DNA from 2 places in the Lysobacter hankyongensis genome. Region 2 is predicted to be linked to the other one. Evidence: predicted binding sites of a transcription regulator. Region 2 holds the regulator's gene; the other holds the start of a gene.
What was found. The regulator HrcA, encoded in region 2, represses chaperone genes, less so after heat shock. The targets are predictions, from matches to a motif close to TTNGCACTCNNNNNNNNNGAGTGCNAA.

Region 1 (4,311 bases), on a different contig from region 2:
GCTTGAAGCTGGCGAACACCATCGCCGCCAGCCACAGCAGCGCCAGCGCCTGCAGCGCCAGGGCGCCGAAGCCGGTGGCGTGGGACATCGGCAACAGCAGCAGGAAGACGAGTCCCGAAGCGGCGTATCGACGCTCGCCGAGCATGCCGTAGGCACCCGCGAGATAACCGATGACCGCGATCTGCAGGCCCGCCAGCGCCAGCAGCCAATGGCGCAGATCGACCACGCGCGCGGTCGTCGTCTCCTGCCATGCACCGATCAGCAGGATGGGTAGCGCGACGACGACGGCGAGCAGCACGATCGCCGCCAGGATCAGCGCGACGGCGATGCGCGGCGGCGCCAGCGGCCGGTGCAGCAGATTCAGCCAGGCGTTCGGCCGGCGATAGCTGCCCATCTGGTACAGACCGAGCAGCAGACCGATCGCCGCATGGATGGCGCCGAAGGTCCAGTGCACGACCAGCGGCTGCTGCGCGAGATCGACCATGCGGGTGAGGAAGCCCAGGGCGATGAAATGCACTGCCGCGAGCGCCAGCGCCCACACCCGGAAACGCAGCAGCTCGGCCTTGAACAGGGAATGCATGCGCGCCTCCTTCAGGCTGCCGCCGCCGCGGGCGCGGCGTGATTCTTGGCGAGGAAGGCGTTGACCGCACGGTCCAGGCTCACCGGCATGCTCTGGATCGAACGCGCGCCGGCGCCGCGCAGGAATTCCGCGAACGCGGCGTCCTGGTCCAGCACCAGATAGTGATGCAGGCCGTCGAGCCGCTGCCGTTCCAGCAGGCCGGGAATCGTCGCCGGCTCCGGCCCCTTGAACGGAATGTCCGCGACCCAGTGGCTTACCCGCGCGCAGAACTCCTCCGGCGCCGACATGTGCATCAGCCGCCCCAGTTCGAGGATGATCAGATTGTCGGCGACCCGCTCGATCTCCTCCATCTGGTGCGAGCAATAGATCACCGTGCAGTCGTCGGCCGCGTTGCTGTACATCAGCGATTCCAGGAACGCGCGCTTCGCGACCACGTCCAGCCCCAGCGTCGGTTCGTCGAGGATCAGCAATTCCGGCGACTGCGCGAGCGCCAGCGCAAGATTGAAGCCGGCGCGTTCGCCGCGCGACAGCTGCCCGACCTTCTGCTCCGGCAGCACGCGGTAGTGGCCGATGACCTCGTCGTAGGCGCGCGCGTTCCAGCGCGGATACGCACGCCGCTGCATGTCGGCGATGGCCGACACCCGCATCCAGCCCGGCAGGGTGTGCTCTTCGTTGACGAAACCGATGCGGCCGCGGTCTTCCGGCGTCAGCCACTGGCTGTCGCGGCCGAGGATGCGCGCCTCGCCGTCGCTCGGCGCCAGGAAACCCAGCAGGATCCGGAACAGCGTGGATTTGCCCGCGCCGTTCGCGCCGACGATGGCGTGGATGCGACCGCGCGGGATGCGCAGGTCGAGGCGATCAAGCGCAAGCTTGCGGCCGTAGCGCCGGCTCAGGCCATCGGTCTCGATGACGTGTTCGCTGGTGGTCATGCGGGTTGTCATGCGTGTGGTCATGCGCGCCCCCGGCCTCAGGCGGTCTTGCGCGGCGTCAGCGCGCGGAATTCGGCATCCATGCGGGCATGGACTTCGTCGACGGAGACATCCAGCGGCAGCACGTCGTGGACGAAGCGCTGCACCGCCTCGTCGAAGCGGCGCTCGCGCTCGGCATCGCTCAGGCGCTGGCGCGGCGGCGCCACGTACAGGCCCAGCCCCTGCCGCGCTTCCAGCCAGCCCTCGGCCACCAGGTCGGCATAGGCCTTGGCCACCGTGTTCGGATTGACCGTCAGTTGCTGGGCCAGACCGCGCACGCTGGGCAACTGGTCGCCGGGCACCAGCTCGCCGGTCGCGATCTTCATCCGCACCGCATCCACGATCTGCCTGCCGATCGGGCGGGGATCGCCGGTGACGATCTGGATCATCAGGGCCTTGGTACGGGACATGCGGTGCTCCATAACTGTACTAGTTGTATTAGTACAGCAGGACATCGCGACGCCCGTCAACCCCTGTGAGACCGCGCTTGCGGTCGTGCTCTTGAGATCGTCCTCTTGAGATCAGGGCTGAACGCCAACAGACAGGGTGACCGATGGCGCTTGAGGGCGCCGTCCGCTGCGCCAGAATGACGACACGTCGGCGATCTGTCCGCGTTTGCCGCCCGCTCACGTCACAGGATTGAACGCATCAACGACGAGCCCGCCGGAAGGACTGGCGGTTTGTTCCATGAACGGAACGCTGGGGAACTTTTTCGAGGTTTAGCACTCCAACCAGCCGACTGCTAAGATCGAGACCTATGAACCCGACCATCGCCCCCACCGCCATGATCCCGAACAGCCTGCCGGTCCCGGCCTTCAGCGGTTTGTCGCCGCTGGGTTCGCTGGAGGCCTATGTCGGCGCCGTCCACCAGATCCCGGTGCTCTCGGCCGAAGACGAGCAGGCCCTCGCCCGCCGCTTCCTGCAGCAGAACGACCTCGATGCCGCCCGCGAGCTGGTGCTCTCGCACCTGCGCTTCGTGGTCCACGTCGCCCGCGGCTACAACGGCTACGGCCTGCAGCTGGCCGACCTGATCCAGGAAGGCAACATCGGCCTGATGAAGGCGGTGAAGCGCTTCGATCCCGAGATCGGCGTGCGCCTGGTGTCGTTCGCGGTGCACTGGATCCGCGCCGAGATGCACGAGTTCATCATCAAGAACTGGCGCATCGTGAAGGTCGCGACCACCAAGGCCCAGCGCAAGCTGTTCTTCAACCTGCGCCGCAGCAAGACCCGCCTGGGCTGGCTCAACGCCGAGGAAGTGCGGGCCGTCGCCCAGGATCTGAACGTCTCCGAGCGCGAAGTGATGGAGATGGAGTCGCGCCTCTCCGGCCGCGATATCGGTTTCGACGCGCCGGACGACGCCGACGACGACCACGCGCCGCCCGCGCCGGTAGCCTATCTGATGGCCGAAGGCGAAGACCCGGCGCAGGCCTACGAAAGCGCCGACAGCGAGGCCGATCAGCTCGATCTGTTGCGCGAAGGTCTGGCCCGCCTCGACGCCCGCTCGCGCGACATCGTCAAGCGTCGCTGGCTGGACCCGGACAGCAAGGTCACCCTGCAGGAGCTGGCCGACGAATACGGCGTCTCCGCCGAGCGCATCCGCCAGATCGAAGCGAACGCGCTGAAGAAGATGAAGGCGCTGTTCGCCGCATAAGCAAGCAACCGCCTCGACGCGACGCCGAACGGCCCGGGACACCGGGCCGTTCGCGTTTCCGCCGGTCCTGCGTGCCGCGTCGCGATCCGCGTGATCCTGTTTCGGCGCGTTCGCCGCTGAAGCAGACGCAGGGCGGGTTCGCCTCGCTCCCGAAACCGCCCTGCATCCCCCCGTCGCGCGCCGCGTTCGTCCCCAAGGACGCGGCGCGCGGCCTCCTTCCCGTGTCGTTGCTCCGCCTGCGCCTCCACCTGTAGCGCGTCACGGCGGATGCGCCTAGGCTGTCGCGAACGAACTGCGGAGAACGCCATGGACGACCGGATGCGGATCGCGCTGCTGATCGACGCGGACAATGCGCCGGCGGCGAAGATCGACGTGGTGCTGGCGGAACTGGCCCGCCACGGCATCGCCAACGTGCGCCGCGCCTACGGCAACTGGAAAAGCCCGAACATGCAGAAGTGGGAGCAGGCGCTGCACCCGAACGCGATCCAGCCGATCCAGCAGTTCGCGCTGAGCACCGGCAAGAACGCGTCGGACATGGCGATGGTGGTGGATGCGATGGATCTGCTGCACAGCGGCCGCTTCGACGCCTTCGCCATCGTCTCCAGCGACGCCGATTTCACCCCGCTGGCGATGCGCCTGCGCGCGCAGAACATGCGCGTGTTCGGGTTCGGCGAGAAGAAGACGCCGGAACCGTTCGTCAACGCCTGCTCGACATTTCTCTACATCGACGAGCAGCCCGCCGGCACCAAGGCCGCGGGCGAAGCGACGGATGCATCCGCACCGTTGCCGCCGATGCCAACCGCGAAGCTGCGCCAGGACACCAAGCTGGTGAACCTGCTGCGCGAGGCAGTGGAAGCGGAGAAGGAGGACGACGGCTGGTCGTCGCTTTCCGGCGTGGGCCAGAACATCAACAACCGCGCATCGTTCGACCAACGCAACTACGGTTACGTGAAACTGAGCGCGCTTATCGAAGCGACCGAACTGTTCGAAACCCGGCGCAACGGCCTGCACGTTTTCGTCCGTGCGAAGCCGAAGAAGACCGCGAAGCCCAATATCGAGGCAAAACAGGGTTGAGCGCGCACCGAGCGAAAGCGATCGTCGGTCGAACAAGC
Region 2 (4,311 bases):
ATCGAATTCGAGAGCACCGAGATCGAGGCGCTGCAGCACAAGATCGCGGCCGAATACGGCTACGAGATCGAAGCGCATGCGCTGGTGCTGTACGTGCGCAAGAAGACCTGACGCAGTACGAGTCGCATGTAGAGCGGACTGCAGTCCGCTGTTTCCCATCGCCACGACAAAAGCGGCGGACTGAAGTCCGCCCTACCGATTGCAACGCGAGTGAAGACGCTGGGCTTGCTCGGCGCCAGTCTGCGGTCGCGGGATCACGCAACGCTGTCCAGCAACCGCTTCGCCGCCGCACGCGCTTCCCGGCTGACTTCCACGCCGCCGAGCATGCGCGCCAGCTCTTCCTGACGCTCCTTGGGGCCCAGCTTCTGCACCGCGCTCTGGGTCATGCCGGCGGCTTCGGCCTTGCTGACGCGATAGTGGGCGTGGCCCTGGGCGGCGACCTGCGGCTGGTGGGTCACGCACAGCACCTGGCGCTTTTCGCCGAGGGCGCGCAGTTTCTGGCCGACGATTTCCGCGACCGCGCCGCCGATGCCGGAGTCGACCTCGTCGAACACCATCGTCGGCACCGCGTCCAGGCCGAGGGCCGCGACTTCGATCGCCAGCGAAACCCGCGACAGTTCGCCGCCGGAGGCGACCTTGCGCAGCGGGCGGGGCGGCTGCCCGGCGTTGGCCGAGACCAGGAATTCGACCCGTTCGGCGCCCTGCGGGTCCGGGCGGCCGGCGTCGACCGGTTCCAGCGCGATCTCGAAGCGCCCGCCGCCCATGCCGAGCTCGGCGATGAGTGCGCTGGCCGCCTGCGACAGCGTCGCGGCGGCTGCCCGGCGGGCGGCGGTCAGATCGGCCGCAGCATCCGACCATCGATCCGCGGCGCGGGCGATCTCGCCGTCCAGCGTGGTCAGCCGCGTGCCGGCGTTGCGCAGCGATTCCAGTTCGGTCGCGAGCCGTTCGCGGACGTCCAGCAGCGCTTCGGGCAGGACCCGGTGTTTGCGGCCCAGTTCGTGCAGGCGTCCGAGTCGCTCTTCCAGTGCCTCGAACTGGTCGGGGTCGAGGTCGAGGTCGTCGCGAATCCGCTGCAGCAGCCGGGTGGCTTCGTCGATCTGGATCGCAGCGGCGTCGAGCATGCCGTCCACTTCGCCCAGTCGCGGTTCGTCGCTGCGGGCGCGGGCCAGATCGCCGCGCAGGGATTGCAGGGTCTGCAGCAACGATGGCGCGTCGTCGCCTTCCAGCGTGGTCAAGGCGCGCTCGCAGGTGTCGATCAGTCCGGCGGCGTTGGCGTGGCGGCGGTGCTGGGCCACGAGATCGACGATCGATGCCGGCTCCAGGGTCTCGCGGTCGAGTTCGCGCCACTGGTGGTCCAGCAGTTCGATCCGGTCGGAGACATCGCCGGCGCGGGAGAGGATGTCGCGTTCGCGTTGCAGCGCCGACCAGGCCGCGGCGGCGTCGCGCACGGCCGCCAGCGGTGCGGCATGGCGGCCGAAAGCGTCGAGCAGATCGAGCTGGCTGGCCTTCGACAGCAGCGCCTGGTGTTCGTGCTGGCCGTGGATTTCGACCAGCAGCCCGGCGAGTTCGGCCAGTTGCGCGACCGTGACCGGTCGGCCGTTGATCCAGGCCCGCGAGCCGCCGTCCGAGCGCAGGGTGCGGCGCAGATGACAGGCGGCACTGGCGTCGCCGTCGTCGAGCATGTCCTGCTCGCGCAGCCACTCGAGCGCTTCGGCGCGGTCGGCGAGATCGAATTCGGCGCTCAATTCGGCGCGTTCGGCGCCATGGCGGACCATGCCGCTGTCGGCGCGCAGCCCGGAGAGGAAGCCCAGCGCGTCCACCAGCAGCGATTTGCCGGCGCCGGTTTCGCCGGAAATCACGGTCATGCCGCGGCCGAATTCGAGCTCGGCGGCGGAGACGACGGCGAAATCGCGAAGAGTCAGATGAGTCAGCATGGGGCGGAATTGTGCATCAAAAGATCGACATGCAGACCCCGGCCGGCTTGACCAGGCGCCATCCGCGTTGGGGATTCCGTGGACGGTGCCTGGCAAGCGCAAGCCGGGGTCGACGGCCCTATTCGAAAGAAGGGGCGTCTCACGGACAGAGATCGGCGCGCTTGCGTCTCCCGCCATCTGCGCCTATACCGCTCAGCATGAGCCGTACCCCCGATGCCAACCTCGACCCCCGCGCCCGTCTGCTGCTGCGCACGCTGATCTCGCGCTACATCCGCGACGGCGAGCCGGTGGGCTCGCAGACGCTGGCCCGACACGCGGGCCTGGACGTCAGCGCGGCCACGATCCGCAACATCCTGGCCGAGCTGGAAGACGTGGGCCTGCTGTCGGCGCCGCATACCTCCGCCGGGCGCGTGCCGACCGCGCAGGGCTACCGGGTGTTCGTCGACAGCCTGCTGCAGATCCAGCCGCTGGCCGACATCGAATTGAATCGCCTGCGGACCGAGCTTTCGGCCGGCGCCGGCACCCAGAGCCTGCTGGGCAGCGCGTCCGAACTGGTCTCGGCGATGACCCACTTCGTCGGTGTGGTCAGCGTTCCGAAACGCGAGCAGTTCGCGTTCAAGCACGTCGACTTCGTGCCGCTGGACGGCCAGCGGGTGCTGGCCATTCTGGTCTTCGCGGACAACGACGTGCAGAACCGCATCCTGCAGACCCGGCGCGGTTACGACCCTGGCGAACTGGAGCGGATCGCGAACTATCTCAACGCGCACTACGCTGGCCGCCCACTGGCCGAGGCCCGCGCGCTGCTGCTGGCCGAACTGCGCAGTGCGCGGCAGGAGATGGAAACCCTGATGACCCAGGCGCTGGAACTGGCCGACCAGGCGCTCGCCAGCGATGCAGAGGACATGCTGGTGGCCGGTCAGACCCGGCTGATCGGCGTGCAGGACCTGTCGAACCTGGAGCGGCTGCGTGAGTTGTTCGAGGCCTTCGCCAGCAAGCGCGAGATTCTGCAGGTGCTGGAACGCACCCTGCGCGCGCCGGGCGTGCGGATCTTCATCGGCGAGGAAACCGGCATGGCGCCGCTGGACAGCGTGTCGCTGGTCACCGCGCCGTACGGAGCCGGCGGCCGTACCCTGGGCGTGCTGGGCGTGATCGGCCCGACCCGCATGGCCTATGAGCGGGTCATCCCGGTGGTGCAGGCGGCGGCGTCGGTGCTGAGCGAGGCGCTGGGGCCGGACGAGACGCGGTAAGGCGATGGCGCAACGCGGCAACCGGGTCGCACCTGCGGGCGTGGTGGAAGCGAACCGAGCCTGACAGCCATCGTTTCAGTGTCTTCAGCCGTGGGCACGGCCTCGTTCGCGTCGCGCGCCGGGTTCTGCCTGGGCCCCTTGATTCCCCCGCGCCCGGCCCCATTGCAGGGCGGTCGGCGGGTTCTCCCGCCTCCGCCTGCCACCGGATGCCAGATGAATCAAGAACATAGCCAACAGGACGAATCCACTTCCGCGCACGCCGACGCGGCCGCCGCGGACAGCCCGGAAGCCGTCATCGAAAGCCTCCGCGCGGAACTCGAACAACTGCGGGCCGACGGCCTGCGCGAGCGCGCCGATCTGGAAAACCAGCGCAAGCGCATGGCGCGCGAAGTCGAAATGGCGCGCAAATTCGCCAACGAACGCCTGCTCGGCGACCTGCTGCCGCTGTTCGACAGCATGGAAGCGGGGCTCGCCGCCGCGGCCGAGGGCGACCCGCTGCGCGCCGGCATGGAACTGACCCTGCGCCAGTTGCAGCGCATCGCCGGGGCCAACGGCCTGGTGGCGGTCGCGCCGGCGCCAGGCGATGTCTTCAATCCAGACCAGCATCAGGCGATGAGCATGATCGACGCCGAGGGCATCGCCCCGGGCGCGGTCGCGCAGACCTTCCAGAAGGGCTGGCTGCTCAACGAGCGTCTGCTACGTCCGGCGCTGGTCGTGGTGGCGAAGCAGGACTGAGCGCGTCTCGCGCCATTCACGTGGCGGTGATGCGCGGCGCTTGAAACGCGCACCGGACCACCCCACACACAGATCATCGGCGGCGCGGCCGCCCCAAATATCGAATTACAGAGGACACCGTCATGGGCAAGATCATCGGCATCGATCTGGGCACGACCAATTCGTGCGTCGCGATCATGGAAGGCGGCAAGGCAAAAGTCATCGAGAACAGCGAGGGCGACCGCACCACGCCGTCGATCATCGCCTACACGAAGGATGGCGAAGTGCTGGCCGGCGCCAGCGCCAAGCGTCAGGCCGTCACCAATCCCAAGAACACCTTCTACGCGGTGAAGCGCCTCATCGGCCGCAAGTTCACCGACGCCGAAGTGAAGAAGGATCTGGACCTGGTGCCCTAC

Region 1: a site for HrcA is predicted at 2,268-2,294, ahead of rpoH (RNA polymerase sigma factor RpoH). Genes of this name have one in related genera too.

Annotation. Positions count from the first base shown of each region.
Region 1 covers NZ_BAABJE010000005.1:384,837-389,147, reverse strand. Annotated here, with positions in the region: gene ABD974_RS07680 (hypothetical protein) at 1-580, opposite strand, end outside; gene ABD974_RS07675 (ABC transporter ATP-binding protein) at 592-1,521, opposite strand; gene ABD974_RS07670 (GntR family transcriptional regulator) at 1,548-1,958, opposite strand; gene rpoH (RNA polymerase sigma factor RpoH) at 2,306-3,199, shown strand; gene ABD974_RS07660 (NYN domain-containing protein) at 3,506-4,273, shown strand.
Region 2 covers NZ_BAABJE010000014.1:183,998-188,308, reverse strand. Annotated here, with positions in the region: gene fur (ferric iron uptake transcriptional regulator) at 1-111, shown strand, start outside; gene recN (DNA repair protein RecN) at 255-1,934, opposite strand; gene hrcA (heat-inducible transcriptional repressor HrcA) at 2,132-3,181, shown strand; gene grpE (nucleotide exchange factor GrpE) at 3,395-3,916, shown strand; gene dnaK (molecular chaperone DnaK) at 4,039-4,311, shown strand, end outside.